Regions from separate parts of the Streptomyces sp. NPDC006923 genome, predicted to be linked through region 1. Evidence: riboswitches for the same ligand, from Rfam matches in the RefSeq annotation. Region 1 holds a riboswitch; each other region holds the start of a gene.
What was found. A riboswitch is a leader RNA that binds a small molecule or an ion and turns the genes downstream of it on or off. The one in region 1 is predicted to bind thiamine pyrophosphate.
Positions count from the first base shown of each region.

Region 2: another riboswitch for thiamine pyrophosphate. It lies ahead of ABZ707_RS27995 (thiamine ABC transporter substrate-binding protein); the one in region 1 lies ahead of thiC (phosphomethylpyrimidine synthase ThiC).
Region 3: another riboswitch for thiamine pyrophosphate. It lies ahead of thiO (glycine oxidase ThiO); the one in region 1 lies ahead of thiC (phosphomethylpyrimidine synthase ThiC).

Region 1 is NZ_JBEYIF010000005.1:172,630-183,019, forward strand. Features, by position in the region: gene ABZ707_RS11875 (cytochrome ubiquinol oxidase subunit I) at 1-888, opposite strand, end outside; gene hisC (histidinol-phosphate transaminase) at 1,162-2,241, opposite strand; gene ABZ707_RS11885 (LacI family DNA-binding transcriptional regulator) at 2,645-3,757, shown strand; gene ABZ707_RS11890 (metallophosphoesterase) at 4,022-5,119, shown strand; gene ABZ707_RS11895 (hypothetical protein) at 5,265-6,092, shown strand; gene thiC (phosphomethylpyrimidine synthase ThiC) at 6,251-8,038, opposite strand; TPP riboswitch at 8,031-8,176, opposite strand; gene ABZ707_RS11905 (YibE/F family protein) at 8,247-9,602, shown strand; gene ABZ707_RS11910 (SsgA family sporulation/cell division regulator) at 9,661-10,095, opposite strand; gene ABZ707_RS11915 (helix-turn-helix domain-containing protein) at 10,194-10,390, opposite strand, start outside.
Region 2 is NZ_JBEYIF010000018.1:33,907-44,296, forward strand. Features, by position in the region: gene ABZ707_RS27985 (ABC transporter ATP-binding protein) at 1-649, opposite strand, end outside; gene ABZ707_RS27990 (iron ABC transporter permease) at 649-2,262, opposite strand; gene ABZ707_RS27995 (thiamine ABC transporter substrate-binding protein) at 2,313-3,407, opposite strand; TPP riboswitch at 3,491-3,617, opposite strand; gene rlmN (23S rRNA (adenine(2503)-C(2))-methyltransferase RlmN) at 3,702-4,814, opposite strand; gene ABZ707_RS28005 (phosphatidate cytidylyltransferase) at 4,983-6,050, opposite strand; gene frr (ribosome recycling factor) at 6,050-6,607, opposite strand; gene pyrH (UMP kinase) at 6,735-7,523, opposite strand; gene tsf (translation elongation factor Ts) at 7,692-8,534, opposite strand; gene rpsB (30S ribosomal protein S2) at 8,621-9,541, opposite strand; partial or broken gene ABZ707_RS28030 (M23 family metallopeptidase) at 9,949-10,390, shown strand, end outside.
Region 3 is NZ_JBEYIF010000001.1:295,655-306,044, reverse strand. Features, by position in the region: gene bfr (bacterioferritin) at 1-101, opposite strand, end outside; gene ABZ707_RS01380 (sulfite oxidase-like oxidoreductase) at 256-888, shown strand; gene ABZ707_RS01375 (deoxyribonuclease IV) at 917-1,768, opposite strand; gene pknB (Stk1 family PASTA domain-containing Ser/Thr kinase) at 1,776-3,725, opposite strand; gene ABZ707_RS01365 (thiazole synthase) at 3,814-4,653, opposite strand; gene thiS (sulfur carrier protein ThiS) at 4,660-4,884, opposite strand; gene thiO (glycine oxidase ThiO) at 4,881-6,077, opposite strand; TPP riboswitch at 6,075-6,188, opposite strand; gene ABZ707_RS01350 (FAD-dependent oxidoreductase) at 6,453-7,628, shown strand; gene ABZ707_RS01345 (Rv2175c family DNA-binding protein) at 7,748-8,113, shown strand; gene thiE (thiamine phosphate synthase) at 8,202-8,864, shown strand; gene metF (methylenetetrahydrofolate reductase [NAD(P)H]) at 9,034-9,951, shown strand; gene ABZ707_RS01330 (hypothetical protein) at 10,003-10,390, shown strand, end outside.

The DNA.
Region 1 (10,390 bases):
GAAGGACAGCAGCCCGGGGATCTCGATGGCGACGCTGTTGTGGCCCTTCTCGACATCTCCGTAGGCGAACACGGAGAACGGCGCGGGCGCCTCGCCGTCCCACAGCGCTTCCGCCGCGGCCATCTTCATCGGCTGCTGCTTGAACATGACCTTGCCCAGGAAGTCACCGCTGACGGCGGTGAGCAGTCCCGCGATCACCACGGTGACCAGGCCCAGCCGCAGCGAGGTGCGCATCACCGGGATGTGCTTCTTGCGGGCCAGATGGAAGGCCGCTATCCCGACCATGAAGGCCCCGCCGACGAGAAAGGCGGCGGTCAGGGTGTGGAAGAACTGGGTCAGTGCGGTGTTCTGGGTGAGCACCGCCCAGAAGTCGGTGAGTTCGGCCCGTCCGGCCTTCTCGTTGATCCGGAAACCGACCGGGTGCTGCATCCAGGAGTTGGCCGCCAGGATGAAGTAGGCGGAGAGGAGCGTGCCGATCGAGACCATCCATATGCAGGCCAGATGGATCTTTTTCGGCAGCTTGTCCCAGCCGAAGATCCACAGGCCGATGAAGGTGGATTCGAAGAAGAAGGCGATCAGCGCCTCGAAGGCGAGCGGGGCGCCGAAGATGTCGCCGACGAATCGTGAGTAGTCGGACCAGTTCATTCCGAACTGGAACTCCTGCACGATGCCGGTGACGACACCCATGGCGATATTGATCAAGAAGAGCTTGCCCCAGAACTTCGTGGCCTTGAGGTACTTGGGATTCTCTGTACGGACCCACGCGGTCTGCAGCCCCGCGGTCAGCGCGGCGAGCGAGATCGTCAGCGGGACGAAGAGGAAGTGGTAGACGGTGGTGATGCCGAACTGCCAGCGCGCCAGGGTCTCCGGCGCCAGAGCGAGGTCCACGTCATCTCTCCTTACGTCGCCGTGTCCACAGCCGGTTCACCCCTTTCATCCCGGACGAAGCGCCAGAAATCAGGGTGAGCTTGTGAACGCGTTCACATTCACAAGCATTATGTCGCACCCCTTTCCGGATCTTTGTGCGGGGGGGGTGCCTCAGGACACGCCCCCGGCCGTCCGGCGCCCGGGGGCTCCGCACGGGAGGACCGGCGAGACGCCGAAGGGCGGCCTCGACGAGACCGCCCCTGATCACACCGCCCCGGCTCGGCCCCGGCCGGGCTACAGCTCCTTACGGAACGCCTCGGCGGCCCCCAGGAAGATGTCATTGGCCTCGGGCTCACCGATCGTGACCCGCACGCCCTCGTTCACAAAGGGCCGTACCACCACGCCGGCCGCCTCGCAGGCCGCCGCGAAGTCGAGCGTGCGCTCCCCGAGCCGGAGCCAGACGAAGTTGGCCTGGGTCTCGGGCACGGTCCAGCCCTGGCCGGACAGGGCCTCATGGACCCGCTGCCGCTCCGTCACGAGCGCGCCGACCCGCTCCAGCAACGCGTCCTCGGCGTGCAGCGAGGCGACCGCCGCCTCCTGGGCGATATGGCTCACACCGAAGGGCACCGCGGTCTTGCGCAGGGCCTCCGCCACCGGCTCGCGCGCGATCGCGAAACCGACTCGCAGACCGGCCAGCCCGTACGCCTTGGAGAAGGTACGCAGCACGGCGACATTCGGGCGGTCGCGGTAGATGTCGACCCCGTCCGGCACCTCGGCGTCGCGGTTGAACTCGCGGTACGCCTCGTCCAGCACCACCAGCACATCGTCGGGCACCCGGTCGAGGAACCGTTCCAGCTCGGCCCGGCGCACCACCGTCCCGGTCGGGTTGTTGGGGTTGCAGACGAAGATCAGCCGGGTCCGGTCGGTGATCGCCCCGGCCATGGCGTCCAGATCGTGCGCCTCGGCCGGGGTCAGCGGCACTCTGACGGACGCCGCGCCCGAGATCTGGGTGATGATCGGATACGCCTCGAAGGACCGCCAGGCGTAGATGACCTCGCCACCGGGGCCAGCCGTGGCCTGCAGCAACTGCTGGGCGACCCCCACCGACCCGGTGCCGGTGGCCAGGTGCGACGCCGGCACCCCGAAGCGTTCGGCCAGTTCGTTGATCAGGCCGGTGCAGGCCAGGTCCGGATAGCGGTTGAACACCCCGGCGGCCGAGATCGCCTGCTCCATCACTCCGGGCAGCGGCGGATACGGGTTCTCGTTGGAGGACAGCTTGTACGCGACAGGACCGCCGGACGCCGCCGGCTTGCCCGGCTTGTACATGGGGATGCCGTTCAGTTCGGCGCGCAGCTTGGGGCTCGTATCACTCACCGCAGGTCCTCCTCGGCCGTTCACGGGTCCATGCAACCTCAATACTCCTCACCCTATGAGGATTCGCGGCCCCTGCGAATGGCCTGTGCCGAGGATTGAGCGACGCCGTGGAAGAGACCCGGGGAAAGTGCGGCGCCGAGCCAGGAGGCGCTCGCCATCTTGAGGGGCGCCGGTGGCGCGCGCCGTGGCGCGCGTCCCTCGTAGAGGTGAGTTGAGACCTCTTCGAAACATGGACCTATCGACAGGTCCACACCCCTCGACGCATGGCAGAACATAGCTACACCCCGCAACCTTGCCGAATTCCAAGGTCGCCCAGTGCTTTGGATCATGCAGAAACGTGCCTGCTACCAGGTGAATGTGTGACCGTCCCAACCGTCCGCCCGAGCCCTACTATCGGCTCGCCATGACAGCAGCAGGGAAACACCAGGTGAGCCGGACGGACACAACGCGCCGGGGAAGCCGGCAAGGTCGAGCGGGCATCCGGGACGTTGCCGCCGCCGCCGGTGTCTCCATCACGACTGTCTCGGACGCGCTCAACGGCAAGGGGCGGTTACCCGACGCCACCCGACGCCATGTCCGAGAAGTCGCGGAGCGCCTCGGCTACCGGCCGTCCGCGGCGGCCCGAACCCTCCGTACCGGCAAATCGGGGCTCATCGGCCTCACCGTGACGACGTACGGGGATGAACCTTTCACCTTCACCGAGTTCGCCTACTTCGCCGAGATGGCCAGGGCCGCGACCTCCGCCGCGCTCGCCCGCGGCTACGCCCTCGTCATCCTCCCCGCCACCTCCCGCCATGACGTCTGGTCGAATGTCGCACTCGACGGAACCGTCGTCATCGACCCGTCCGACCACGACCCCGTCGTCACCGAACTCGTCCGCCAGGGACTGCCCGTCGTCTCCGACGGCCGGCCCGCCGGCACCCTTCCCGTCACCGCCTGGGTCGACAACGACCACGAGGCGGCCGTCCTCGACCTGCTCGACCACCTCGCCGCCGCCGGAGCCCGCCGGATCGGCCTGCTCACCGGCACCACCACGGACACCTACACCCGGCTCTCCACCACCGCGTATCTGCGCTGGTGCGAACGCGTCGGCCAGGACCCGGTCTACGAGTCCTACCCCGCCCACGACCCGTGCGCCGGGGCTGTCGCCGCCGACCGGCTCCTGGCCCGTCCCGACCGCCCCGACGCCGTCTACGGGCTCTTCGACCCCAATGGCACCGATCTGCTCGCCGCCGCCCGGCGGTACGGACTGCGCGTACCCGAGGACCTGCTGCTGGTCTGCTGCAGCGAGTCCACCGTCTACGCCGCCACCGAACCGCCCATCACGACGCTGTCGCTCAAACCGCGCCGTATCGGCACCGCCGTCGTCCAGCTCCTCATCGACGCCATCGAGGGCATCGAGACCGACCGGCCGGTCGAACAGGTGATACCGACCGAACTGATCGTCCGGACCTCCTCCCAACGGCGCCCGCCACGCACCACGGTCAGCGCCCCCAGGTCCCCCGCGATCGACTGAGCGGCGCCCGGGGGAGTCACACTCCTCCCCCGGGCGCCCCACCGAAGGCCAGACCTTTCTCATTTCGGGCGATCGGCGCCAAAACAGCCGGTGAACCACAAGTGCAATCGGATTCACCACCCCTGGTGCGTCACACAGGAGGAGCGGCGTTCCTATGATGGGCGCACGACACCACAGACCTTCCCCTGCCTCCGATGGGCTCAGCCCCATCCGATCAGGCGGGCCTGAGAGGTGTACGGCGGCGCGACGGTGGTGGAGGGGTCGATGACACAGGGGGCCGGCCAGGGATCCGCGGTGCGGACGGCGACGTTGCGCGACTTCCGCGTCCCGCCGTACGCACAGGTTCCCGTGCAGTCCGGGCAGCCCGAGCAGTCCGTCCCGGCGTCCGGCAGCCTCACCGGGCATCCCGGCAACGCCATCCCGGACGACGAACTGCCGGAGGGTTACACACCCACCGAACGCGATCTCCCGGTGATCAACCGCGGGGACACCGTCCAGGTGCGTGTCGCCGCCGAGGCGGCCGGGTCCGGCAGCCTCGGGCCCCTCTATGTCGTCGGTGACGTCCACGGCTATCTCGACGAACTCCTCGACTCCCTCGCCGAACAGGGCCTCGTCGACCCCGAGGGCCACTGGGCCGCGGGCACCGCCCGCCTCTGGTTCCTGGGCGACTTCACCGATCGCGGCCCCGACGGCATCGGCGTCATCGATCTCGTCATGCGGCTCTCCGCGGAGGCCGCCGCGGCCGGCGGCTACTGCAAGGCCCTGATGGGCAATCACGAACTCCTGTTCATCGGCGCCAAGCGGTTCGGCGACACACCCGTCAACTCCGGCGCGGGCACCGCCACTTTCCAGGCGGCCTGGCTGCTCAACGGCGGCCAGAGAGCCGACATGGAGCGCCTGCAGGACGTCCATCTGCAGTGGATGTCCCGGCTCGACGCGGTGGTCGAGGAGGACGGACACCTCTTCATGCACTCCGACACCACCGCCTATCTGGACTACGGGTCCACCATCGAGGACGTCAACGACACCGTCCATCAGATCCTCACCCGCAACGACGCCGACGAATGCTGGGATCTGTTCCGCAAGCTCACCAAACGCTTCGCGTTCCGTGACGAGGGCGGCCCACAAGCCGTCCAGGAACTGCTTTCCCAGTACGGCGGAGAGCGCGTCGTCCACGGCCACAGCCCCATTCCCTATCTGCTCGGCGAAGTCGGCGCCGAGGACGCCCCGGACGGCGAAGAGGACAGGGGACCGGTGGTGGAAGGGCCCCACGTCTACGCCGACGGACTTGCCATCGCGATGGACGGTGGAGTGACCATGGCGGGAAAACTGCTGGTGGTCCAGCTTCCCCTGCACAACTGAAAACGCGCGGCGGGTGATTTCCGCAAACCCCCTGTCACCGCACGCCAAAACAGCTCTACCATCGGCGTATCCGTAGCAGGCTCTCCTCCGCTTTCGCCAACTGCCCGCTACACGTGGGCCGACCGGCCCTACGGAGCATCGGGGGATGCACATGAAAAGCGCTCCGCACCTGCTGAGCGAGGATCGCGTCGATTTCGAGCGGATCCTCGACGACGCGCTGCGCCACGCACACGACCGCCCGGATCTCGCCGCGGTCGGAAAGCGGCTCAACACCGAGCAGTTGCGCACCATGGCCCTGAACGCCACGGCACTGATAACCACGGCCGCCGCAGCCGAGTACGAGCACTACACCGGGGTGCGCGAGGAGTCCCGCTCGCCCGCCTCGCCGGACTCGGTCCGCGGTTCCGTACTCGACCCCGCCGAGGGCGGCGCGACCGTCTCCGGTGCGGGGCTGACGGCCGTCATCACCGTCCTGGTCCCGGTCCTCGGAGGTACCGCCGCGGCGATCTTCCTGCTCGTCGGCTATCTCCTCAAAGCACTCAGCCCGCCGCCCGCCTTCGCCGACACCCTGCTCGCCGTCGGCTGGTTCTTCGCCGCCGTCACCGCGATCGGCATCCTGGCGGCCGCGGTGGGTCTGCTGATCACAGCCGTGCGCAACGGTGCCACCCAGCTCCCGGCGGAGGATTCGGACGGCGAGCTGCCGGACGAGGTGGCCCGCGCGCGGGAAGCCTGGCGACACGCCCTGCTGGAACGCGGCGTTCTGCCGTTTCTGCGGGCCGCCCTGGCCGATCCGAGCGCCGACCCCGCCGTACCGGGGCCGCCCCGCACAGTGCGCCACCTTCCCAGGATGGGCTACAGCCGGCCCGATTTCAGCAGTCCGGACAAAGGCTCCACCGCGGGCCAGCGCCCGTCCTTCACCAGCCCGGACTTCACCAGCCCCGATTTCGGCGGCCCGGAGCACAAGCCGGAGTAGCGGCTCCCGGCTCGCGGCCGCCGCTGACCACGGCCGGTCCAAGAGCCGCGTACCCACCGGCCCGCCGACGATCCGGTGCCGCCGGCTCGCCACGACTTCGTGTCTCCGGCCCGCTGTGGCGCGGGCCGGAGACACCGTGGTCCCGGAGGGGGCAGGCCCTACTCCGCCAGCGGCAGATACACGCGGTTGCCGGCCGCGGCGAACTCCTTGGACTTCTCCGCCATACCGGCCTCGATCTCGGCGGTCTCCATGTCACCGCCGTGCCGGGCCCTGATGTCCTGCGAGATCTTCATCGAGCAGAACTTGGGGCCACACATCGAGCAGAAGTGCGCGGTCTTCGCCGGTTCGGCCGGGAGGGTTTCGTCATGGAACTCCCTGGCCGTGTCCGGGTCGAGAGCCAGATTGAACTGGTCCTCCCAGCGGAACTCGAAGCGCGCGTCGGAGAGGGCGTCGTCCCAGTCCTGCGCGCCCGGGTGGCCCTTGGCCAGGTCCGCCGCATGCGCCGCGATCTTGTAGGTGATGACGCCCGTCTTGACGTCGTCACGGTCGGGCAGCCCGAGGTGCTCCTTGGGGGTCACGTAGCAGAGCATCGCCGTGCCCCACCAGGCGATCATCGCGGCACCGATGCCGGAGGTGATGTGGTCGTACGCCGGCGCCACATCGGTCGTCAGCGGACCGAGCGTGTAGAACGGCGCCTCCTCGCAGATCTCCTGCTGGAGGTCGATGTTCTCCTTGATCTTGTGCATCGGGACATGGCCCGGGCCTTCGATCATCGTCTGTACGCCCAGCCGCTTGGCGACCGAGTTCAGCTCGCCCAGCGTGCGCAGCTCGGCGAACTGCGCCTCGTCGTTGGCATCGGCGATGGAGCCGGGCCGCAGCCCGTCACCGAGGGAGTACGTCACGTCGTACGACGCGAGGATCTCGCACAGCTCCTCGAAGTTCTCGTACAGGAACGACTCCTTGTGGTGCGCCAGGCACCAGGCAGCCATGATCGAGCCGCCGCGGGAGACGATGCCCGTCTTGCGGCGGGCCGTCAGCGGCACATACCGCAGCAGTACACCGGCGTGGACCGTCATGTAGTCGACGCCCTGCTCGGCCTGCTCGATGACCGTGTCCTTGTAGATGTCCCAGGTCAGCTCCTCGGCCCTGCCGTCGACCTTTTCGAGCGCCTGGTAGAGCGGCACCGTCCCGATGGGGACGGGGGAATTGCGCAGCACCCACTCACGCGTGGTGTGGATATTGCGGCCGGTGGAGAGGTCCATGACCGTGTCGGCGCCCCAGCGGGTCGCCCAGGTCATCTTGTCCACCTCCTCCTCGATGGAGGAGGTGACCGCAGAGTTGCCGATATTGGCGTTGACCTTCACCAGGAACCGCTTGCCGATGATCATCGGCTCGATCTCCGGGTGATTGACATTGGCGGGCAGGACGGCGCGGCCCGCGGCGATCTCCTCGCGGACGACCTCCGGCGGCACATTCTCCCGGATCGCGACGTACTCCATCTCCGGGGTGATGTCCCCGCGGCGGGCATAGGCGAGCTGTGTCACCGGCTGCCCGTTCCGTGCCCGGCGCGGCTGACGGGGCCTGCCGGGGAAGACGGCGTCGAGGTTGCGCAGCCCTCCGCGCGGTGAGGTGTGCTTGAGCCCGTCGTCCTCGGGGCGAGCGGGACGGCCCGCGTACTCCTCGGTGTCCCCGCGCTCGATGATCCAGTTTTCCCGCAGTGGGACGAGACCGCGGCGTACATCGGTCTCGACGGTGGGATCGGTGTACGGCCCCGAGGTGTCGTACAGCGTCACGTCCTTGCCATTGGTGAGGTGCACCTGGCGGACCGGCACCTGGATGTCCGGGCGCGAGCCCCGGACATATCCCTTGTGCCAGCCGATGGACCTTTCGGCCCCGCTCGGATTCCCCGAGTCGGAGGCAGACGTGTGTGCGTCCTGAACGGTCATGAGACCTACTCCCTACGCCGGCATTACCCGGTAACAGGTTCAGCGGTCGGCGCAGCGAAGGTGTCCAGGGGATGTCCCCCGGGACCACACCATCAGCGCCCTCTCAGCCCGGTGCTCCGAGCTCCCGCGTGTGCAAAGGTGCCTCCACGCTAGCGCTCCATCGGGCGCGCTGAACAGAGGGCCTCTTCCTTCTTGCGATGATTCAGGGGTGACCTCACCCCAGCAGACTCGTCAGCCTCATGGCCACTCGCACAGTCATGGGCCCGCAGAACCGGTCTCCCGGCACCTCCGCAAGGTCATCGCGGCGGTCCTGATTCCCTTCGCGGCTGCGGTAGTCGTCGGCCTCGCCGTGCTCTGGCCGGGTGGCGCGCCCTCGCACGAACGCAGCGGTGTCGGCTTCGACCGGCAGACCCAGCAGGGCAGGGTGGTGCAGATCGAGCAGGTCGACTGCAAGGACGTCAACGCCTCCCAGATCCCCGCGTCGACGCCGCCGGGCGATGCGCCCCGGCCGACGGAGACAGGAGACTGCACGAAGGCCGCGATCGAGGTCACGACCGGCAAGGAGAAAGGGCGGACATTTATTGAGATCGTCCAGCCGGACGCGCCCCGGCAGTTTCACGTGAAACAAGGCGTGGTGGTGGCATACGCACCCGACGCGCCCCATGATCTCCAGTACTCCGTGACCGATGTGAACCGCGAGTTCCCCATGGCTCTGCTGGCCGGGATCTTCGCTCTCGCGGTTGTCGTGGTGGGCCGGATGCGAGGGGTGATGGCGCTCGTCGCGCTCGCCGTCTCGTTCGCCGTACTGACGCTGTTCATCCTGCCCGCGATACTGCAGGGCTCGAATCCGCTGGTCGTGGCCGTGGTCGGGGCGAGCGCGATCATGTTGATCGCGCTCTATATGTGCCACGGGCTCACGGCGCGCACCTCGGTCGCCGTCCTGGGCACTCTGATCTCGCTCCTACTGATCGGACTGCTGGGATCGCTCTTCATCGGCTGGGCGAGTCTGACCGGCAACACCGACGACAGCACCGGACTGATCCACGGTCTCTATCCAGGGATCGATATGAGTGGTCTGCTGCTGGCCGGCGTCATCATCGGTTCGCTCGGCGTACTGGACGATGTGACCGTGACGCAGACCTCAGCGGTCTGGGAGCTGCATCAGGCGGATCCGTCGATGGGGCCGCGCGCGCTCTACCGGGCGGCGATCCGGATCGGCCGGGACCACATCGCCTCGGTGGTCAATACGCTTGTACTCGCCTACGCGGGCGCGGCACTGCCTCTTCTGCTGCTGTTCTCGATCGCGCGGTCGGGCGTGGGCACCGTCGCCAACAGCGAGCTGGTGGCGGAGGAGATCGTGCGCACCCTGGTGGGCTCGATCGGCCTGGTCGCGTCGGTGCCGGTGACAACGGCTCTGGCCGCGCTGGTGGTCTCCGCCGACCGGTCCGGGCCTTCCGGGAGCCCGGAGCCCGGGTCCACGGGCTCCGCGTCGGCCCCTTCCCTGCCCGGACAGAGCGCACGCGTGTCCGGAGCCGAGGGCAGGGGCCGGCGCCACAAGAAATAGCAGGTCCGTACGGTGCGCTTCAGGCCGACCGCGTCCCCAACCTCACGGGCCGGTACACCTAGCCGGCGTTCTCCTCGGCGAGGATGCGGCCGAGCGCTTCCTCCAGACTGCCCTCGAAGTCGCCGAGCGTGCGCTCCTGGCCGAGTGGAACCAGTCGGTCGGTCCGGTCGAGGAAGGCCACCAGCGGCGCCGCGCTCACGCGGAAGAGCGCGCGGTCGTCACCGACCTGGAGGCGGATGTGTACGTCGGAGAGGTCCTCGGGCACGGTCGGCGCGATGCGTACGTCACCGTCCCCGCTGGGTGTGTTGATGCCGTCGAGCAGCAATTCGCGGCCGAAGGTCCAGGTGACGGGAGCGTCGCCGGGGAGATGGAAGGTCATGCGCACCGCGTAGGGATCCCCCATCTCGTAATGGAGTTCCACCGGAATCCGGAACGAGAGCTCCTCGGAGACGAGGAAGCTCATCAGGACCTCGGCCTGGACCGACTCGCGCATCGTGCACCCCGGAGTAGATAAAGCGTGGCTGGGAATGATCCATGCGGACCTTGACGCAATAGTCCTGTACGCGCTAGCGGATCACAAGGAGTAATTTTTCAGATACTGATAGAGAAGGCGAACGCGCTCAGCATGCAACCGATCTCCCTGCGTAACCATTCTGCCGCAGGGAGCAGTCTCTGCTGCTGATCGAGTGGTAGAGAAATGGCCACTGTGGCGGCAGTGGTTCCGGCGGTGACCGGAACGGCCGCGCAGAGTGTGCCGAGCGCGTACTCCTGCCGTGCCACGACGGGCT
Region 2 (10,390 bases), on a different contig from region 1:
TGCCGGTCTGCTCGATCCGCCCGTCGCGCATCACCACGACCCGGTCGGCGAGCGCGAAAGCCTCGCCCTGGTCGTGGGTGACGGCGAGCACGGTCGTACCGAGCCGTCCGAAGAGCGCCCGCAGCTCGACGACGAGCCGCTCGCGCAGACTCCGGTCGAGCTGGCCGAGCGGCTCGTCCAGCATCAGCAGCCGGGGCCTGGGCGCGAGCGCCCGTGCCAGGGCGACCCGCTGCTGCTCGCCCCCGGACAGCGCGGCCACGGCCCGCCGCCCGGCGCCGGGCAGTCCGACGAGGTCGAGCAGCTCCTCGGTACGGCCGCGCAGTTCGTCACGTGACACGCCACGCATCCGCAGTCCGAACGCGACGTTGCCCGCCACGTCGCGCTGCGGGAAGAGCTGATGGTCCTGGAACATCAGCCCGACGCCGCGCCGGTGCGCCGGCACACCCGCCTGGTCGGCGCCGTCGAGCAGTACGCGTCCGCCGTCCGGCGACCGGAGCCCGGCGACCACCCGCAGCAGCGTCGACTTGCCGCTGCCGCTGGGCCCCAGCACACAGACGACCTCGTGTTCGGCGATCGTGAGGTCCACCGCGTCGAGGGCCCTCCGGTCGCCGAACCGTACGGTCACGTCCGCCAAGGTCAGCAAGGCCATCAGAACTCCCCGGAACGGTCGGTGCGGATACGTTCGAGCGCCAGCAGCGACACCGCGCACACCACCATCAGGACGGTGCTCAGTGCCATCGCCTGGCCGTAGTTGAGCTCCCCGGGCCGCCCCAGCAGCCGTGCCACGGCGACCGGGAGGGTCGGCCGGTCCGGTCGCGCGATGAAGACCGTCGCGCCGAACTCACCCAGCGACACGGCGAAGGCGAAACCCGCGGCCACCAGCGACGCCCGCCGCACCAGCGGCAGATCGACCTCCCGCCAGGCACGCAGCGGTGACGCGCCGAGGACCGCGGCCGCCTCACGCAGCCGCCCGTCCACCGCCCGCAGCACCGGCAGCATGGTCCGTACGACAAAGGGGACCCCGACCAGCGCCTGCGCGAGCGGCACCAGGATCCAGGACGCCCGCAGATCCAGCGGGGGCCTGTCGAGTGTGATCAGGAAGCCGAAGCCGACGGTCACGGCGGACACCCCGAGCGGAAGCATCAGCAGCGCGTCGAAGCCGCGCACCAGCCGCCCGGCCCTCCGGGTCAGCGCGGCGGCGGCGAGTCCGCCGACCAGCAGCGCGACAGCCGTCGCGACCAGCGCGTACCGCAGGGAGTTCCACACCGCCTCCAGCGGAGGCACCAGGAAGGTGCCGCCGCTCGCCTCCACCGACCCGAGCGCCCGGTAGAAGGCGAAGCCGTACCCGCCAGGGCCGTCGAGGGACCGCTCCACCAGTACCGCGAGGGGCAGCAGGATCAGCACGAGCACGCTCGCGAGGACGCCGCCGAGCAGCGCCCACTGCCCGGCGCCGCGCGGCCGGCTCGCGGTCCCCGCGGGATCGACCAGCCTCAGCGCGGTCTCCCGTCTGCGCACGGTCCACGCGTGCACCGCCAGGATCGCGCCGACCGCGGCGAACTGCACCAGCGTCAGCACCGCCGCCGTCGGCAGGTCGAGCAACTGCGCCGTCTGCCGGTAGATCTCCACCTCCAGGGTGGAGTACGCGGGGCCGCCGAGGATCTGTACGACGCCGAAGGAGGTGAAGGTGAAGAGGAAGACCATCAGGGCGGCTGCCGCGACGGCGGGAGCGAGCGCGGGCAGCGTCACCCGCCGCCACGCCGCGAACCGTCCCGCGCCCAGTACCCGCGCGGCCTCCTCCTGGCGCGGATCGAGCTGTGCCCAGAGACCGCCCACCGTCCGCACGACCACGGCGTAGTTGAAGAAGACATGCGCGAGGAGGATCGCCCAGACCGTGGTGTCGAGCCGCACGCTCCACAGCCGGTCGAGCAGCCCGCCGCGGCCGAGGAGCGCCAGGAAGGCCGTGCCCGCGACCACGGTCGGCAGGACGAACGGCACGGTGACCACCGCGCGCAGCACCTGCTTGCCGGGGAAGTCGAAACGCGCGAAGACAAAGGCGCCGGGCAGCGCGATCAGCAGGGTGAGCGCGGTGGAGGCGAACGCCTGCCAGGTGGTGAACCACAGGACGTCCAGGATGTCCGGCCGGCTCAGGACCTCACCGATCCGGCCGAGCCGCCAGGCCCCGTCCGCCTTCAGGCCGCGGCCGACGATCGCGGCCACCGGCCAGGCGAAGAAGACGGCGAAGAACGCGACGGGCACGGCCATCAGGCCGAGCCGCACCGCGTTCCCGCGCCCGGCGCGCCGGTGTCCCGCCGCTACTTCACTACGAGTGAGGACCACGACTGGATCCACTGCTCCCGGTTGGCGGCGATCCGGTCGGGAGCCACGTTCTCCGGCCTGGCGACGGTCGCGCCGAACTCGGTGAACAGCTTCGGCAGTTCGACGCTCTTCACCACCGGGTTCACAAACATGTTCAGCGGCATGTCCGCCTGGAACCGGTCACTGATCAGGAAGTCCAGCAGAGCCTTGCCGCCGGCCTCGTTCTTCGCGCCGTCGAGCAGTCCCGCGAACTCGGTCTGCCGGAAGCAGGTCCCGGTGGAGACCCCGGTCGGTGCCTCCTTGGGCTGCGGCTCGGCGTACAGCACCTCGGCCGGCGGGCTGGAGGCGTACGAAACGACGAGCGGCCGGTCCGCCTTGGCCTTCTTGCCGCCCGCGGAACCGGAGAACTCCTCGTTGTACGCCTGTTCCCAACTGTCGACGACGCGGACGCCGTTGGCCTTGAGCTTCTTCCAGTAGTCCTGCCAGCCGTCCTCGCCGTACCGCCCGACGGAGCCGAGGAGGAAGCCCAGGCCGGGCGAGGACGTCGCGGCGTTCTCGGTGACGAGCAGGTTCTTGTACGCGGGCTCGACCAGGTCGTCGAAGGACGTCGGCGGCGCGAGCTTCCTGTCGGCGAAGTACTTCTTGTCGTAGTTGACGCAGAGGTCGCCGGTGTCGATCGGGGTGACGCGGTTCTTTCCCCGGTCGAGCCGGGTGGCCGCGTCGACCCGGTCCAGGCCCTTCGCCTCGTACGGCGTGAACAGGCCGTTGTCGAGGGCGCGTGAGAGCAGCGTGTTGTCCACGCCGAAGAAGACGTCGCCCTGCGGCGAACCCTTCGTCAGGATCTCCTTGTTGAGGGCCTCGCCGGCGTCTCCGCTCTTCAGCACCTTGACCGTGTAACCGGTCTCCTGGGTGAACGCCTTCAGCACGTCGGGCGAGGCGGCGAACGAGTCATGGCTGACGAGTGTGACGGTCTTGGACGCGGAACCGCCGCTGCCGCCGTCGGACGGCGTGGAGCCGCCGCAGGCCCCGAGCGCCGAGGCGCCGAGTGCGGCGGCGAGCGCCGCGACCGCGGTCTTCCTGATGGTGGTCACTGGTTTTCCTCCTGGGGTGTCCAGGAGAAGACGCGGCCCTGCCCCGTGTCCGGAAGGGCCGGACGCGGGGCAGGGCGCAACAGCTTGAGTGATGTCCGAACTTCCTACCCAGAATGACCTGGGCAAGGTTCAGAGGGTCTGCGGCCGCTGCCCGTTGTCACCGGACATGTGCCGCACTCTCAGCGCTGTGGCGCTCCCCTGTCGGAATATGTGATGTTTCGAGCCAGCGTACAGGGCGCCTTTTGGGACGCCCGGTCCACCTCCCGGGCGCCCATCACCGCGCTGCTCGCGCCGCTACCGCTCCGCCGCCGCGAGCTGCCCGCACGCTCCGTCGATCTCCTGGCCGCGGGTGTCCCGTACCGTCACGGGCACTCCATGGGCCGCGATCGCCTCCACGAACGCCTTCTCGTCCTCGGGGCGCGACGCCGTCCACTTCGATCCCGGAGTCGGGTTGAGCGGGATCAGATTGACGTGCACCCGCTTGCCCTTGAGGAGCCTGCCGAGCCGGTCGCCGCGCCAGGCCTGGTCGTTGATGTCCCGGATCAGCGCGTACTCGATGGAGACCCGGCGGCCGGACTTCTCCGCGTACTCCCAGGCGGCGTCCAGCACCTCCCGGACCTTCCAGCGGGTGTTGACGGGGACGAGGGTGTCGCGCAGATCGTCGTCCGGGGCGTGCAGGGACACGGCGAGCCGGCACTTGAAGCCCTCGTCGGCGAAGCGCAGCATCGCCGGCACCAGGCCGACCGTCGACACGGTGATGCCGCGCTGCGAGAGGCCGAGGCCGTCCGGCTCGGGGTCGGTCAGCCGGCGGATCGCCCCGACCACCCGGTTGTAGTTGGCGAGCGGCTCGCCCATGCCCATGAAGACGATGTTGGAGAGCCGGGAAGGCCCGCCGGGGACCTCACCGTCGCGCAGCGCGCGCATGCCGTCGACGATCTGGTGCACGATCTCGGCGGTCGACAGATTGCGGTCCAGACCGGCCTGTCCGGTCGCGCAGAACGGGCAGTTCATCCCGCAGCCCGCCTGTGACGAGATGCACATGGTGACGCGGTCCGGATAGCGCATCAGCACCGACTCGACCAGGGTCCCGTCGTGCAGCCGCCAGAGCGTCTTACGGGTGGTGTCGTCGTCGCAGGAGATGTGCCGGACCACCGACATCAGATCCGGCAGCAGCTCCGTCGCGAGCTTCTGGCGCGAGGCGGCCGGGATGTCGGTCCACTGCTCCGGGTCGTGGACGTAGCGCGCGAAGTAGTGCTGCGACAACTGCTTGGCGCGGAACGCCTTCTCGCCGATCGCGGTGACGGCCTCCCGGCGTTCGGCCGGGGTCAGGTCGGCGAGGTGCCGCGGCGGCTTCTTGGCTCCACGCGGCGCGGCAAAGGTGAGTTCTCCCGGTGTCGGCGGGGCCATGTCTGACATCTCCTCGGTACGGCGAGGCCGGGCCATCCCCGCTGGCGCGGAGAGAACGACACGACAATGCCGGTGCCGGGAGACCTCACGGGATCAGCCCCGCAGTCGCGGGAGTGAAGGGGCTCGCCACCGGTGGGCGGCGAGCCCCTACCAGAGTACCCGTGCCGTTCAGCCCGTACCGACGAAGATCACCAGCAGCAGCCAGACCACCGGTGCGGTGGGCAGCAGGGAGTCGAGCCGGTCCATGATGCCGCCGTGGCCCGGCAGCAGCGTGCCCATGTCCTTGATGCCGAGATCCCGCTTGATCATGGACTCGCCGAGATCACCGAGGGTGGCGCTGGCCGCGACGGCCAGGCCGAGCACCAGGCCCTGCCACCAGATCCCGTCGTCGATGATGTACTGCATGCAGAGCGCGCCGGCCGCCATGGCGAAGACCACGGCGCCGAGCAGGCCCTCCCGGGTCTTACCGGGGCTGATGCGCGGCGCGAGCTTGTGGGTGCCGAAGCGCCAGCCCACCGCGTACGCGCCCGTGTCGCTGACGACGGTCAGCACCAGGAACATCAGCACCCGTCGCGGGCCGTCGTCCGCGGTGAGCATCATCGCGACAAAGGTGGCCAGGAACGGAACGTAGAACGCGGCGAAGATCCCCGCCGTGACATCCCTGAGGTAGCCCTCGGGAGGCTCGGTCATCCGCCAGACCAGCACCGCGAGCGCCGTCAGGGCCATCGCGACCCAGGCGCCCTCGGCGCCGCGCACATAGCCGGCGACGACCATCGCGGCACCGCCGACGGCCAGCGGGATCAGTGGGGCCTTGATGCCCTTCTTCTCGTCGAGCCTGGACGTCAGCTCCCACAGCCCGACGACCACGGCCACCGCTATGACGCCGATGAACACGGCCTTGACGACGAAGAGCGAGACCACGACGACGGCGCCGAGCCCGAGGCCCACACCTATGGCCGCACGCAGATCACGGCCGGCCCGCTTCTTCTGCGGCGGCGGTGGAGGTGCGGCCATGGGCTCCTGCGGAATCTTGTCGCGGAACTGGGGGCCCCCCGGCCCAGCAGCCCCCCGTTCGTCATCCTGGTCCCCGCCGTTCGCGGGTCCGTCGGGCACGATGGGCATGGGCCGAGTCTGCTGTGCGGGGTGCTCATCGTATGCGGGACCCGCCGGGGCAGCCCCCTGCTCGGGCGGCCAGTAACCGGCTGTCGCCGGGGCCCGCCAGGAAGAGTCGTTCATCAGACTTCGAGCAGCTCGGCTTCCTTGTGCTTCAGCAGCTCGTCGACCTGCGCGACATACTTCGCGGTGGTGTCGTCGAGCTCCTTCTCGGCGCGGCGTCCCTCGTCCTCGCCCACCTCGCCGTCCTTGACCAGCTTGTCGATGGTCTCCTTGGCCTTGCGGCGGACGGCGCGGATCGAGATCTTGGAGTCCTCGGCCTTGGTCTTGGCGACCTTGATGAACTCCTTGCGGCGGTCCTGCGTCAGCTCGGGGAACACCACCCGGATGATGTTGCCGTCGTTGCTCGGATTGACACCGAGGTCGGAGTCGCGGATCGCCTGCTCGATATTGCGCAGCGCGCTCTTGTCGAACGGGGTCACCACCGCCATCCGCGCCTCGGGCACGGCGAACGACGCGAGCTGATTGATCGGGGTCATCGCGCCGTAGTAGTCCGCCACGATCTTGTTGAACATCGCCGGGTGGGCCCGGCCGGTGCGGATCGCGGCGAAGTCGTCTTTGGCGACCAGGACGGCCTTCTCCATCTTCTCCTCGGCCTCGAGGAGGGTCTCTTCGATCACCACTTGCTCCTGCGTGTCTTGAGTGGGCCCGGCCTGCTGCCGGTCCGGCGGAACCTGCGTCGCGTCTTGTCCTGCACGGTGTCCGACCGGCAGGGCTTTGTCCATCCCCGTGCGGGGCAGTCCCGGATCAGGCCCGGGTGCCCTGGTCGCTCACGAGTGTGCCGATCTTCTCACCCTTGACCGCGCGCGCGATATTGCCCTCGGTGAGCAATTCGAAGACCAGGATCGGCAGCTTGTTGTCCTGGCAGAGCGTGATGGCGGTCATGTCGGCGACGCGCAGATCGCCGGCGATGACCTCGCTGTACTCCAGGGCGTCGAACTTGACCGCGGCCGGGTTGGTCTTGGGATCGGAGTCGTACACCCCGTCCACACCGTTCTTCCCCATCAGCAGGGCCTCGGCGTCGATCTCCAGGGCGCGCTGGGCGGCGGTGGTGTCCGTGGAGAAGTAGGGCATGCCCATGCCGGCGCCGAAGATGACGACGCGGCCCTTCTCCAGGTGACGCACGGCGCGCAGCGGGATGTACGGCTCCGCGACCTGCCCCATGGTGATGGCGGTCTGGACGCGGGAGTCGATCCCCTCCTTCTCCAGGAAGTCCTGGAGCGCCAGACAGTTCATGACCGTACCGAGCATGCCCATGTAGTCGGAGCGGGCCCGGTCCATGCCGCGCTGCTGAAGTTCGGCGCCGCGGAAGAAGTTGCCACCGCCGATGACGACCGCGATCTGGGCACCGTCCCTGACGACGGCGGCGATCTCGCGGGCGACCGCGTGTACGACGTCGGGATCGACGCCGAGCGCTCCCCGGCCGGCGAACGCCTCACCGGACAGTTTCAGCATGAAGCGGCCGGCCTTTTTGCCGGGGTCGCTCTTGTCGTCCTTGTCATCGGGGGACTGGATGGCGTCCGCGCCCTTGTTCATGGGGATCTCCTCGTGCACATACGAAGAAGGCCATTGCCGGTGGGTGTGTGTGTCCCTAGCGGCAATGGCCTCCTCGTCAGATCAGCGGTCGTCCGGCGCGTACACGTCCGGCGACTGTCCCCGACCCTAGCGGGGTCCGCCGACGTTCGTGTACGACTGCGCTGACGGTCAGGCGCCGACGCGGATGCGCGCGAAGCGCTTCAGCGTGACACCGGCCTCGTCCAGAATCTTCTTGACGGTCTTCTTGTTGTCCTTGGCGAACGGCTGGTCGAGGAGGGTGACCTCCTTGAAGAAGCCGTTGACGCGACCCTCGACGATCTTCGGCAGGGCGGCCTCGGGCTTGCCCTCCTCGCGCGAGGTGGCCTCGGCGACACGGCGCTCGTTCTCGACGATGTCGGCCGGGACGTCCTCACGGCTGAGGTACGCGGGCGCGAAGGCGGCGATGTGCTGCGCGATGTCCTTGGCGACCTCGGCGTTCTCCTTGTCCAGCTCGACCAGCACGCCGACCTGCGGCGGAAGGTCGGGCATGGTGCGGTGCATATAGGCGGCCACAAAGCCGCCGTCCGCGGGGAACTGCGCGAAGCGGTCCAGGACGATCTTCTCGCCGAGGTTGGCGTTGGCCTCGTCGACGTACGCCTGGACGGTCTTGCCGGCCTCGATCTCGGACGCGAGCAGGGTGTCCAGGTCGGCCGGGGTGGTCGCGGCGACATGGCCGGCCAGCGCGTTGGCGACGGCCTGGAACTTGTCACCCTTGGCGACGAAGTCCGTCTCGCACTTCAGCTCCAGCAGCACACCGGAGGTGTTGTCGTCGGCGATGAGGGAGACCACGGCGCCGTTCTCGGCGTTGCGGCCCTCACGCTTGGCGACACCCTTCTGGCCCTTGACGCGGAGCAGCTCGACGGCCTTGTCGACATTGCCGTCGGCCTCGTCCAGGGCCTTCTTGCAGTCCATCATGCCGGCGCCGGTGAGCTCGCGGAGCTTCTTGACGTCAGCGGCGGTGTAGTTCGCCATGTCTGTGAGTCTCTCTCGGAAGTCGAAGATCTACGGGTGGACGGCGGGGACCGGAGCCCCCGCCGTCATCATCCGAACCTGTGAGGTCAGGCCTGCTCGGCGTCCGCGGCCGGGGCAGCGGTCTCGGCCGGCGCCGCGGCCTCGTCGACCTGCTCCGCGTCGGCGACCTTCTCCGTCTCGGCGGAGGTCTGCACGTCGGCCTCGGCGGGCTTCTCGGCGTCGTCCTTCTTCTCGCCCTCGAGCAGGTCGCGCTCCCACTCGGCGAGCGGCTCGCCGGCGGCCTTCTCGCCCGGCTTCGAGTCACCGGTGGCGACACCGGAACGGGCGATGAGGCCCTCGGCGACGGCGTCGGCGATCACCCGGGTGAGCAGGGTGACGGAGCGGATCGCGTCGTCGTTGCCCGGAATCTTGTAGTCGACCTCGTCGGGGTCGCAGTTGGTGTCGAGGATCGCGACGACCGGGATGTGGAGCTTGCGCGCCTCACCGACGGCGATGTGCTCCTTCTTGGTGTCGACGATCCAGACGGCGCTGGGCACCTTCTGCATCTCGCGGATACCACCGAGGGTCTTCTCCAGCTTGGCCTTCTCGCGGGAGAGGACCAGGAGCTCCTTCTTGGTGAGGCCGGAGGCGGCCACGTCCTCGAAGTCGATCTGCTCAAGCTCCTTCAGACGCTGGAGGCGCTTGTAGACGGTGGAGAAGTTGGTCAGCATGCCGCCCAGCCAGCGCTGGTTGACGTAGGGCATGCCCACGCGCGTCGCCTGCTCGGCGATGGCCTCCTGGGCCTGCTTCTTCGTACCGACGAACATGATGGAGCCGCCGTGGGCGACGGTCTCCTTGACGAACTCGTAGGCGCGGTCGATGTACGACAGCGACTGGAGCAGGTCGATGATGTAGATGCCGTTGCGCTCCGTGAAGATGAAGCGCTTCATCTTCGGGTTCCAACGACGGGTCTGGTGACCGAAGTGGACGCCGCTCTCCAGCAGCTCCCGCATCGTGACGACGGCCATGGCCGTGCTCCTTGGTTTACTCGGTTGTCGCGTCCGCCGGACGGCGGTCGCGCCTGACGCCCCGATCGCGCTCTGCCACGGAGGACCGAGGAGCGCTGACACCGGCACGAAGAGGCCGACGGCGGGGCGTGCGAAGTCGACCCGGTGACCCGGATCGCCACAAGAAGTGTACGGGACCTTCGCACCCCCGGGTGACGGCGCTGTCCACAACCGGTCAGTACTCCACAGGACCGGAGCATGATCAGCGCGGATTGGTCCCGTTGGGAGACGGTGGCGTCATGATCACTGTCCGTACGCTGTTCCGGCGCACCGGAACGCATGTCCTCGCGCCCGCCGTGGTCACGACCGTGGCCGTCGCCGTGCTGTGTGTCCTCGTGTCCGCGTCCCGGGCCGCCGGAGCACCGGCCGACGAGGGGGCCCGGGCCTGGCCGGTCGGCTCGCGCCCGCCGGTGGTGCGGGGCTGGGATCCACCGGCCTCGCCGTACGGCCCGGGCCACCGCGGTGTGGACCTCGCCGCTCCGCCGGGCGCGCCGGTCCGGGCGGCCGCCGCGGGCCGGGTGTCCTTCGCGGGCCGGGTGGGCGGCAAAGGGGTGCTCTCGATCACGCTGCCGGGTACGGACACGCCGCCGCTGCGAACGACATACGAACCGGTGGAACCGCTGATCGGCGCGGGCACAGAGGTGGCCGCCGGCCAGGTGGTGGCGACGCTGGCCGCCGGCCCGCCGCACTGCCCGGTGAGCTGTCTGCACTGGGGGCTGCTGCGCGGCGACGTCTATCTGGACCCGCTGTCCCTGCTGCCCGCGGAGCTGCTCCGGCGGGGGCCGTCCCGGCTGCTGCCGGTCTTCGGCG
Region 3 (10,390 bases), on a different contig from region 1:
TTCTCCTGCAGCTTCGCGTGCAGGAAGTACTGATTGATCGCGGTCAGCTCGGCGGTCAGCTGCTCATTGAGGAACTCGATGACCTCGGGGTCGCCCTGCATCGCGACGCTCCTTCCAGGCGAGTGACGGGCCAGACGGCGCGCATCGTCGCACGGTGATCACTGACCGTCCAGTAAGGGCGAGCTTAATATGAATTGACCGAATTGGATCGGGCCTGGTCATGACCACCCCTTCCTGTCTGTCACCATGGACGGCATGGGTCAGCCGGAAAGCCGGAAATATCACGAGCCGGAACAGTCCGTGCTACCACCGGGGCAGCGGCTGCAGCGCGGCTGGCCGGTGACCCATTACGGGCCCGTACCCAAGTTCAAGCCCGACCGGTGGGAGTTCCGGGTCTTCGGCGCCACCGCCGACGGTGACAAGCACTGCTGGAACCACGAGGAATTCTCGGCGCTGGCGTTCTCGACGGTGGTGGCCGATCTGCACTGCGTGACGAAATTCAGCATGGTGGGGGCCGAATGGGGCGGTGTGCCCGCCCGTACGGTGGCCGAACTCGCACCGCCCGCGTCGAGCGTCACGCATGTCATGGTCTGGGCCGAGTACGGCTTCAGCTCCAATCTGCGGCTCGCCGACTTCGTCTCCGACCGTACGATTTTCGCCACCCACAAGGACGGCGAGCTCCTCACCGCCGAGCACGGCTTCCCGGTGCGTCTCGTCGTCCCGCAGCTCTATGCCTGGAAGGGGCCGAAATGGGTCCGGGGCGTCGAGTACATGACCGCCGACCGCCGCGGCTTCTGGGAGGAGCGCGGCTACCACAACATCGGTGACCCCTGGGCGGAGCAGCGCTACTCCTACCAGGAGGGCCCCGGGGACGGGCCCGAACTCTGAGCCCCGCCCGGCCCGGTGGGCGCGGCGGTCAGCCGTCGCGCAGCTTCTTCAGCCGCTCGACGTCCGACACATGTCCCTCCTTGCCGCCCGGTGTCTCGATCACCAGCGGAACGCCCTCGGTCGCCGGATGCGAGAACAGCTCACGGAACGGCTCCTCACCGATGTGGCCCAGGCCGATGTTCTCGTGCCGGTCCTTGTGCGCGCCCGCCACGTCCTTGGAGTCATTGGCGTGGATCAGCTTGAGCCGGCCCTCGCCGACCGTGTCCACCAGCAGATCCAGCGTCTGCCGCATGCCGTGCGGGCCACTGAGATCGTGCCCGGCCGCGAAGACATGGCAGGTGTCCAGGCAGACGCCCAGCTTCGGATGGGAGTCGAGCGCCTCGAAATACGGACCGAAGTCCCAGGTCCTGGAGCAGAGCGAGAAGCCCTGGCCCGCGGTGGACTCCAGCAGCAGGAACGGGTCGTCGTCGGTCAGCTCGTCCAGCAGCGGCAGCATCCGCTCCCGTACCTGGGCCAGCGCCACCTCGCGGGTGCGGCCGCCAGTAGCCGAGCCGGTGTGCACCACCACACCCAGGGCGCCTATCTCCCGGCCCCGGCGCAGGCTGTGCCGCAGGGACTCCACCGACCTCTCGGCGGTCGCCTCGGTGTGCGACCCGAAATTGATCAGGTACGGGGCGTGCACATAGGCCGGGATGCCGGCCGCCGCGCACTCGGCGCGGAACAGCTCGTCCTGCGCCGGACTCCCGGCGGACGTCGCCCAGGCCCGGGGGTTGGCGACAAAGACCTGCACGGTCTCGGCGCCCAGCTCGCGGGCGTAGGCCAGGCCGGTCGTGGCGAGGCCGCCGGCCACGGGGACATGGCCGCCGACGGGGTTGCGCATGGTGTCTCTAGAGTCCTTCGGTCTTGATGGTGATGGTGCTGCCCTCCGGTGCCTCGTCGCCGCCCTCGACGGACTGCTCGGACACCCGGTCGTCCAGGAAGGGGAAGCTGCGGTCGACCTCGACCTGGAAGCCCGCTCCCTCCAGCACGCTCTTGGCCTCCTTGGTCTTCAGCCCCGTGACATCGGGGACGGAGACCATCCGCGGTCCGCCGGACACCGTCAGCGTGACGGTGTCGCCCCGCGCCAGCCGGGATCCCTCGGCCGGAGACTGCACAGCCACGGTGCCCTCCTCCTCGGGTGAGTCCACCCGGTCCGAGGCGATTCTGACTTTGAGCCCCGACTCTTCGAGCTCGGCGGTCGCCTCGTCCACGGATTCGCCGGTCACGTCCTGGACCTCGACGGCACCGCCCTTGCTGACGACCAGGGCCACACCCGAGTCGGGCCGTACCTCGCGGCCGGGCGTCGGGTCGGAGCTGATCACCGCGCCCTGCGCCACATTGTCGTCGAACGACCGCGTGACCACCCCGGCGGCCAGCCCGGTCTCCTTCAGCGTACGCCGGGCGTCGTCGAGCGAGGTGCCCACGAGATCCGGGACCCGGACGACCTCCGGGCCCCGTGAGACGACGATGGTCACCGGGCCGTCGCCGCGGACGCGCCCGCGGGCTCCGGGGTCGCTGCGCAGCACCGTGCCGCGCGCGAAGGTGTCGCTGAAGTCCCTGGTGACCTTCGCGTCGAGCCCCGCGTCGGCGAGCCGGCTCCTGGCCTCCTGCTCGCTCTGGCCCAGCAGCGAGGGAACGCGGGTGAACTGACCGGAATTGATGTACCAGACCCCGGAACCCACGCCGAGGACCAGCAGCACCGCCACAATCGACGCGATCATGCCCCGCCGGGGCGCCGCTCCGCGGCGGCCCCGCGAGCGCGGGGGCGTGCGGTCCTGCGGCGCCATTTCCAGCACGCTCGTGTGCTCGACCGGCGATGCGCGCCGCGGCTCCGAGGTCGTCCGCTCGGGGTGTCCGGCGAAGGGGCGGGGGATCACCGACGTACGGGCCTCGGCCCCGGCGCCGGCCCCCGTCTCGGGCCTGGCCCGCGGCGGTACGGCGTCGAGCTGGGCGTCGGTGAGCCGGGTGCGGGCCTCGCGGGCCAGCGCGAGCAGCGCCACCGCGTCATAGGGACGGGCGTCGGGGTGGCGGGCGGTGGCCGCCGCGACCAGCGCGTCCAGCTCGACGGCGAGACCCGGGACGGCGGCGGACGGCGCGGGCACGTCCTCGTTGAGATGCAGATACAGCACCTGGGCGGCGGTGTCCCCGGTGTGCGGCTTGGCGCCCGTCAGCATTTCGTACAGGACGACCCCGCAGGCGTACACGTCGACCCGGGTGTCCGAGGTGCCGGACTCGATCTGCTCGGGCGCGAGATACGACACCGTGCCGAGCACGGACCCGGTGCTGCTGGTGACATCGCCCACCGTCCGCACCAGGCCGAAGTCCGCGACCTTGACCCGTCCGTCGTCCCCTATGAGGACGTTCTCCGGCTTCATGTCACGGTGCACGAACCCGGCGCGGTGCGCGGCGCCCAGCGCGGCGAGCACCGGCTCCAGGATGTCCAGCGCCGCCCGTGGCTGGAGGGCGCCGCGCTCCCGCAGGACATCACGGAGGGTGCAGCCCGCGACGTACTCCATCGCCAGATAGACGTACGCCCCTTCCGCGCCCTGGTCGAAGACGGCGACCACATTGGGGTGCGCCAGCCGGGCCACCGACTTGGCCTCGCGGATGAAGCGCTCCACGAAGCCGGCGTCGGTGGCGAGGGCCGGATGCATGACCTTGAGGGCCAGGACCCGGTCGAGGCGGATGTCGACGGCCCGGTAGACCGTGGCCATGCCGCCGACGGCGATGCGCGCGTCGACGCGGTAGCGGCCGTCGAGCACCTGCCCGACGATGGGGTCCTGAAGGGTCATGTCCACTCGGCGAGTCTACGATCCGCGGCGGACACTCCCGAAGCCCCGGGGCAGACCGGACACTGTTCCGCAGCCGAGCCGTGACAGTGGCGGGTCACACGGCCCTGACACCGTCCCCGGGAACCCCGGCACCGGTCGCCGGGAACGCCGGGCGCTCCGGGTCCAGGGCCGCCCGTCCCTCCACCGGGGACGACGCCTCCGCGAAGTGCCGGCGCGGGATCCGGCCCGCGCGGTACGCGAGCCGGCCGGCCTCCACCGCGTGCCGCATCGCCTCGGCCATCAGCACCGGCTCCTGCGCGCGGGTGACCGCCGAGGCCAGCATCACGGCGGCGCAGCCCAGCTCCATGGCGAGCGCCGCGTCCGAGGCGGTGCCCGCGCCCGCGTCCAGGATCACCGGCACCCGGGCCCGCTCCACGATCAGCTCGAAGTTGTGCGGATTGCGGATGCCCAGCCCGGAGCCGATCGGCGAGCCCAGCGGCATGATCGCGGCACAGCCCACGTCCTCCAGCTTGCGGGCGAGCACCGGGTCGTCGTTGGTGTAGGGGAGGACGGTGAAACCGTCGTCGACCAGCGTCTCGGCGGCGTCGAGCAGCTCGATCGGGTCGGGCAGCAGGGTGTGCTCGTCCGCGATCACCTCCAGCTTGATCCAGTCCGTGCCGAGCGCCTCACGGGCGAGGCGCGCGGTGAGCACCGCCTCGCCGGCGGTGAAGCAGCCGGCGGTGTTGGGCAGGACGCGGATGCCCAGGGAGCCGAGCACGGAGAGGACGGAGCCCTGGACCGCGGGGTCCAGGCGGCGCATCGCGACCGTGGTGAGTTCGGTGCCGGAGGCGATCAGGGAACGTTCCAGTACGTCGAGGCTGGGCGCCCCGCCCGTACCCATGATCAGCCGGGAGGTGAAGGTGGTGGAGCCGATGATGAGGCGGTCGTCCGCCATGACTGGTCAGCCTCCTTGGACGGCGGTGAGCACTTCCACCCGGTCGCCGTCCCCGAGCAGGGTGCCGGACCAGCGGGTGCGCGGGACGACCGTCTCGTTGACGGCGGCGGCGACACCCGAGGGCGCGGGAGTGAGGGCCGCCACCAGGATGTCGAGTGTGGTGGCGGCCGCCAGCGCGCGCGGCTCGCCGTTCACGGACACGTTGACGATGTCTGGGTTCGTACGGGTCATGCGGGCTGCTCCTGACGTACGGACGCGGCGGGGGAGAAGCGCAGGGGAGTGAAGGGGCGGGCCTCCGCGGGGAGTTCGCCCGTGGTCAGCGCGGTGGCCATGACATCGCCGGTGACCGGCGTGAGCAGGACACCGTTGCGGTAGTGGCCGGTGGCCAGGTGCAGACCCGGCAGCGCGGTGGGACCGAGCAGCGGCGCGTTGTCCGGCGATCCGGGGCGCAGTCCCGCGAGGGTCTCGGTGAGCGGCAGTTCGGTGATGCCGGGGACCAGTTCGTGGGCGTCCCGCAGCAGTTCGTACACACCGCCCGCGGTGACGGTGGTGTCCCAGCCCAGTTCCTCGCTGGTGGCGCCGACGACCAGGTCGCCGTTCTCGCGCGGGACGAGATAGACATGGCTGCCGCGCACCACGGCCCGTACCGTCCGGGACAGGAACGGCGCGTACGCGCGGGGCACCGTCAGCCGCAGGACCTGGCCCTTGACCGGACGTACCGGCGGCAGGACGTCTCCGGGCACCCCGTCGAGCTTTCCGCTGAGGCTGCCGCCCGCCAGGACGGTCCGGTCCGCGCCGAGCGCGCGGCCGTCGGCGAGGACGACGCCGGTGGCGCGGTCGCCCTCGACACGGAGCCGTTCGGCCCAGGAGCGGTGGAAGACCACTCCGGCCCGTTCGCACGCCGTCATCAGGGCCGCCGCCAGCCGGCGCGGATCGATCTGGTGGTCGCCGTCCACCCGCAGACCGCCGCGCACGCCCGGCGCGAGCATCGGCTCCAGCCGCCGGCATTCGCGGCCCGTGAGCCACTCGGACGAGAGCCCCGAGCGCTGCTGGAAGGCATGCAGCTCGCGGAGCTGGGCGCGGTCGTCGGCGTCGAGCGCCACGGAGAGCGCGCCGCAGGCGCGGTAGCCGGTGTCCTGGCCGCTCTCCGCCTCCAGTTCGGCGACGAAGTCCGGATAGCGCGCGGCGGAGGCGAGGTTGAGGGCGAGCAAGGTCTGCTCGCCGTAGTGGAGTTCGGTGACGGCCGCGAGCATGCCCGCCGCGACCCACGCGGCCCCGCCGCCGGGAGCGGGATCCGCCACGGCGGTACGCAGCCCCCGCTGCGCCGCCCGCCAGGCCGTGACCAGGCCGATGATCCCGCCTCCGACGACCAGGACGTCGGACCCCGTACTGCGGGCACCGGTTTCGTTCTGAGACGACTGCATGGGCGTCCAGCCCCTCCCTTCGCCGGCATGACCCGGATCAGGTTCGTACGGTCGGAGGCCGTCTCAGCCTCCCTCTCAGCCCGGTGCGTCCGGGCTCCCGCGAGGTAGTGTCCGATCCAGACTAACGCCCCGTCCCCCCGCTCAGTAAGGGAGCGGTCACCGTGGCGGGCCCTCTGGCGCTCCGTCAGCCGCTTGAGAGATGCTCGCGGCGGGGGCGCCGCCCGCCGGGGCGCCGGCACCGCGCCACCTCCTCCGAGGCGATCGGACAGGGCCTAAGGTGATCGGGTGAGTGAGCAGCAGCGGGGAGCCCGGGAGCGGACGCACGCGGACCGGGGGCCGGCCGGAGAGCCGCGCGTGGTCGTCGTCGGCGCGGGCATGGCCGGGGTGCAGACCGCCGTGGCGCTCCGGGAGAAGGGCTGTCGCGGACCGGTCACCCTGATCGGCGCGGAATCGCACCCGCCCTACGACCGGCCGCCGCTCTCCAAGGCGCTGCTGCTGGGCAAGGCGGACAGCTCGGCCTTCGACATCGACTTCGGGGCGTTCTCCGTCGAGCTGCGGCTCGGACTGGAGGTGACCGGACTGCGCGCCTCCGCGCGGGAGATCGACACGGCCGCCGGGCCCGTCCCGTACGACGTGCTGGTCGTCGCCACCGGCGCGGAGCCGATCAGGCTGCCCGGCGCCGAGGACGTGCCCGGTGTCCATCTGCTGCGCACGCTGGACGACGCGGAGCGGCTGCGTCCGGTGCTGGCCCGGCAGCACGAGATCGTGGTGGTCGGCGCGGGGTGGATCGGCGCGGAGTTCGCCACGGCGGCGCGTGAGGCCGGGTGCGCGGTGACGGTCGTCGAGGCGGGGGACCGGCCGCTCGCGGGCGCTCTGCCGGCCGAGGTCGCCGCCCCCATGGCCGGCTGGTACGCGGAGAGCGGCGCCGAGCTGCTGACGAACGCGCGGGTGGCACGGGTCGAGCCCGGGGCGGTGGTCCTTGACGACGGCCGGCGGCTGAACGCCGGCGCGGTGGTCGTGGGCATCGGGGCGCGGCCCGCGACGGGCTGGCTGAGCGGCTCCGGTATCGCGCTCGGACCGGACGGTTCGGTCACGGCCGACGAGCGGCTGCGCGCCTCGCTGCCCGATGTGTACGCCGTGGGCGACTGCGCGTCCTTTCCCTCCGCCCGTTACGGCGAGCGACTGCTCGTGCACCACTGGGACAACGCGCTCCAGGGGCCCCGGACGGTCGCGGCCCAGATCGTCGGCGAGAGCGAGCAGGTCTACGATCCCGTGCCGTACTTCTGGTCCGAGCAGTTCGGCCGGTTCGTGCAGTACGCGGGCCACACCGGCGCGCGGGAGGACACCGCGGGCACGCTGGTCTGGCGCGGCGATCCGGCCGAGGCCGCCTGGTCGGTGGTGTGGCTGCGGGACGGGGTGCTGGTCGCGCTGCTCGCCGTGGGCAGACCCCGGGACCTGGCGCAGGGCCGCAAGCTGATCGAGGCGGGGGCGCGGCTGGATCCGGAGCGGGCCGCCGATGCCTCCGTACCGTTGCGGAAGGCCGTTCTCTGACCCGTGGCGGCCCACGGCCCCGATTCCGGCGGCCCCGGCGGCTGCCGCGGCCGGGCCGGGAGGGCCACGACTGGGTGCCTCGGCTACCGTCTGTCAGTCCGGGATGGCACGCTTGTCCTGTGACCGAGATTGACGGAAAGATCGATGCTCTCGTCCCCGCCTGGCTCCACCTGCCCGACATCGCGGAAATGCTCGATGTCGAGGTGACGCGTGTGCGGCAGTTGGTCAAGGAAGGCCAGCTGATCGCCGTGCGCCGCGGTGAGAACAGGACGCTTCAGGTGCCGGCCGCCTTCATTGACGGCGGCAAGGTCGTCAAGGGCCTCGCCGGCACTCTGACGCTGCTGAGGGACGACAGTTTCACCGACGAAGAGATGCTCGAATGGCTCTTCACCCCCGACCCGACCCTGCCGGGCACGCCCGCGCAGGCGCTCAGCGAGAATCGCGGCACGGAGGTGAAGCGCCGGGCCCAGGCGCTCGCCGTCTGAGGACCTCATCACCCGCGGTGTGCGGCGCCCCGCGACCGCGCGCGGTCATGGCGCCGCCGCACACCGCCGACCCAACGGGGGATCACACATGTCCACGGCCATATCCGCGGCTCGCACGGCGCTCTCCGCCGCCCGGATCTATCTGTGCACGGACGCCCGCAAGAAGCAGGCGGATCTGCCGGAGTTCCTCGACGCGGTGCTCGGCTCCGGCGTGGACATCGTGCAGTTGCGCGACAAGGGCATGGAGGCGGCCGAGGAACTGGAACACCTCCAGGTCTTCGCGGACGCCTGCCGCCGCCACGGGGCGCTTCTCGCCGTGAACGACCGCGCGGATGTCGCGCACGCCATCGGGGCCGACGTCCTCCATCTGGGCCAGGGCGATCTGCCCGTCCCCGCGGCCCGCGCGATCCTCGGGGAGACACCGCTGATCGGCCGCTCCACCCATGCGGAGGCCGAGGTGGACGCGGCGGCCGCGGAGGCCGGCGCGGACTACTTCTGTGTGGGCCCGTGCTGGCCCACACCGACCAAGCCGGGCCGTCACGCGCCGGGTCTCGGCCTGGTGCGGTACGCCGCGGCACGGGCCGGGGACCGTCCGTGGTTCGCGATCGGCGGGATCGACGCGGGCAATCTCGACGAGGTACTGGACGCGGGCGCCCGCCGCATTGTCGTGGTACGGGCGATCACCGAGGCCGACGACCCGGCGGGGGCGGCGGCCGCGCTGGCCAAGCGGGTGGCGGAGCGCACCGGGTGACATGCCGGGGCCGCGCTGTCACGGCGGGTGTCCGGCGGCCCGAGGCGGTGTCCCCGGAGGGATCCGGCAGGTGTCCGGGGGCGTCCGAGACATGGCCAGTTAACCGGCAATCCCGGCAAAAGCCCCCGGTCCGGTTGGGGGACGGTCGGGCCCTCGATAGCCTTCGGATATGGCCCTTGGCACAGCTTCGACCAGATCGGATCACGCGCCTACTGTGCGTGATCTGCTCGCGACCGGTAAAACAACGTTCTCGTTCGAGTTCTGGGCGCCCAAGACCGAGAAGGGCGAGCGGAACCTCTGGAACGCGCTGCGCCGGGTCGAGGCGGTGGCACCGAGCTTTGTCTCCGTGACCTACGGCGCGGGCGGCTCCACCCGGGCGGGCACGGTCAGGGCCACCGAGCGGATCGCCGCCGACACCACGCTGACCCCGGTCGCGCATCTCACGGCCGTCGGCCAGTCCGTCGCCGAACTGCGCAATATGGTCGGGCAGTACGCCGACGCCGGCATCCGCAATATCCTCGCCGTCCGCGGCGACCCGCCGGGCGACCCGATGGGCGAGTGGGTCGAGCATCCGCAGGGCGTGCGCTACGCGGCCGAACTGGTCCGGCTCATCAAGGAGTCGGGAGACTTCTGCGTCGGTGTGGCGGCGTTCCCCGAGATGCACCCGCGCTCGGCGGACTGGGATTCCGATATCCGGCACTTCGTAGACAAATGTCATGCCGGGGCCGACTATGCGATCACTCAGATGTTCTTCGATCCGGAGGGATATCTGCGGCTTCGTGACCGGGTTTCGGCCGCCGGTTGCGCGACACCGATCATTCCCGAGATCATGCCGGTCACCAGCGTCAAGATGCTGGAGCGGCTGCCGCAGCTCAGCACCGCGGTGTTTCCGGCCGAGTTGAAAGAGCGGATCCTCGCCGTCAAGGAGGATCCCGTCGCTGTACGCTCCATTGGCATCGAGTTCGCGACGGAGTTCTGCGCAGGGCTTCTCTCCGAGGGTGTGCCCGGGCTGCACTTCATTACACTCAACAACTCCACGGCGACGCTCGAAATCTACGAGAATCTCGGACTGCACGAGCAGTCGTGACCGGCCGTACCCGCCCTGTCCCGGGGCGGTGGCCGCAGGAGAGGGGCGGGCATGGGCTGGACGGTCCTCTACATCGCATTCGGCATTGTGGCGCTGTGGCTGCTCGGCGAGGTGCTGTTGCAGTACAAGGCGCGGCTGCGCTGGCGGTTGCTCGCCTTCGCCGGGTTCATGTGTGTGGTGCTCGGTGTCCTGATGCCGTCCGTCTTCGTCATCGCGTTGGGCGCCCTCGCGTTCGCGGCCGGCCAGACCTATGTGACGCTGTCCTTCCGCCGCGGCTTCTCGACGGGCTGGGCGATCGGCGGCAGCCCGGGGGCCAGCCGGCGCCGCAGGGCCGGAAGCGGTCCGGCCGCCGAACGCGAACCCACCCTTGAGGTCTCGGACCTGGAGTACGAGCAGGCGGCCCCGGCCGCACAGGCCGTACAGGCCGCCTCGGTGTACG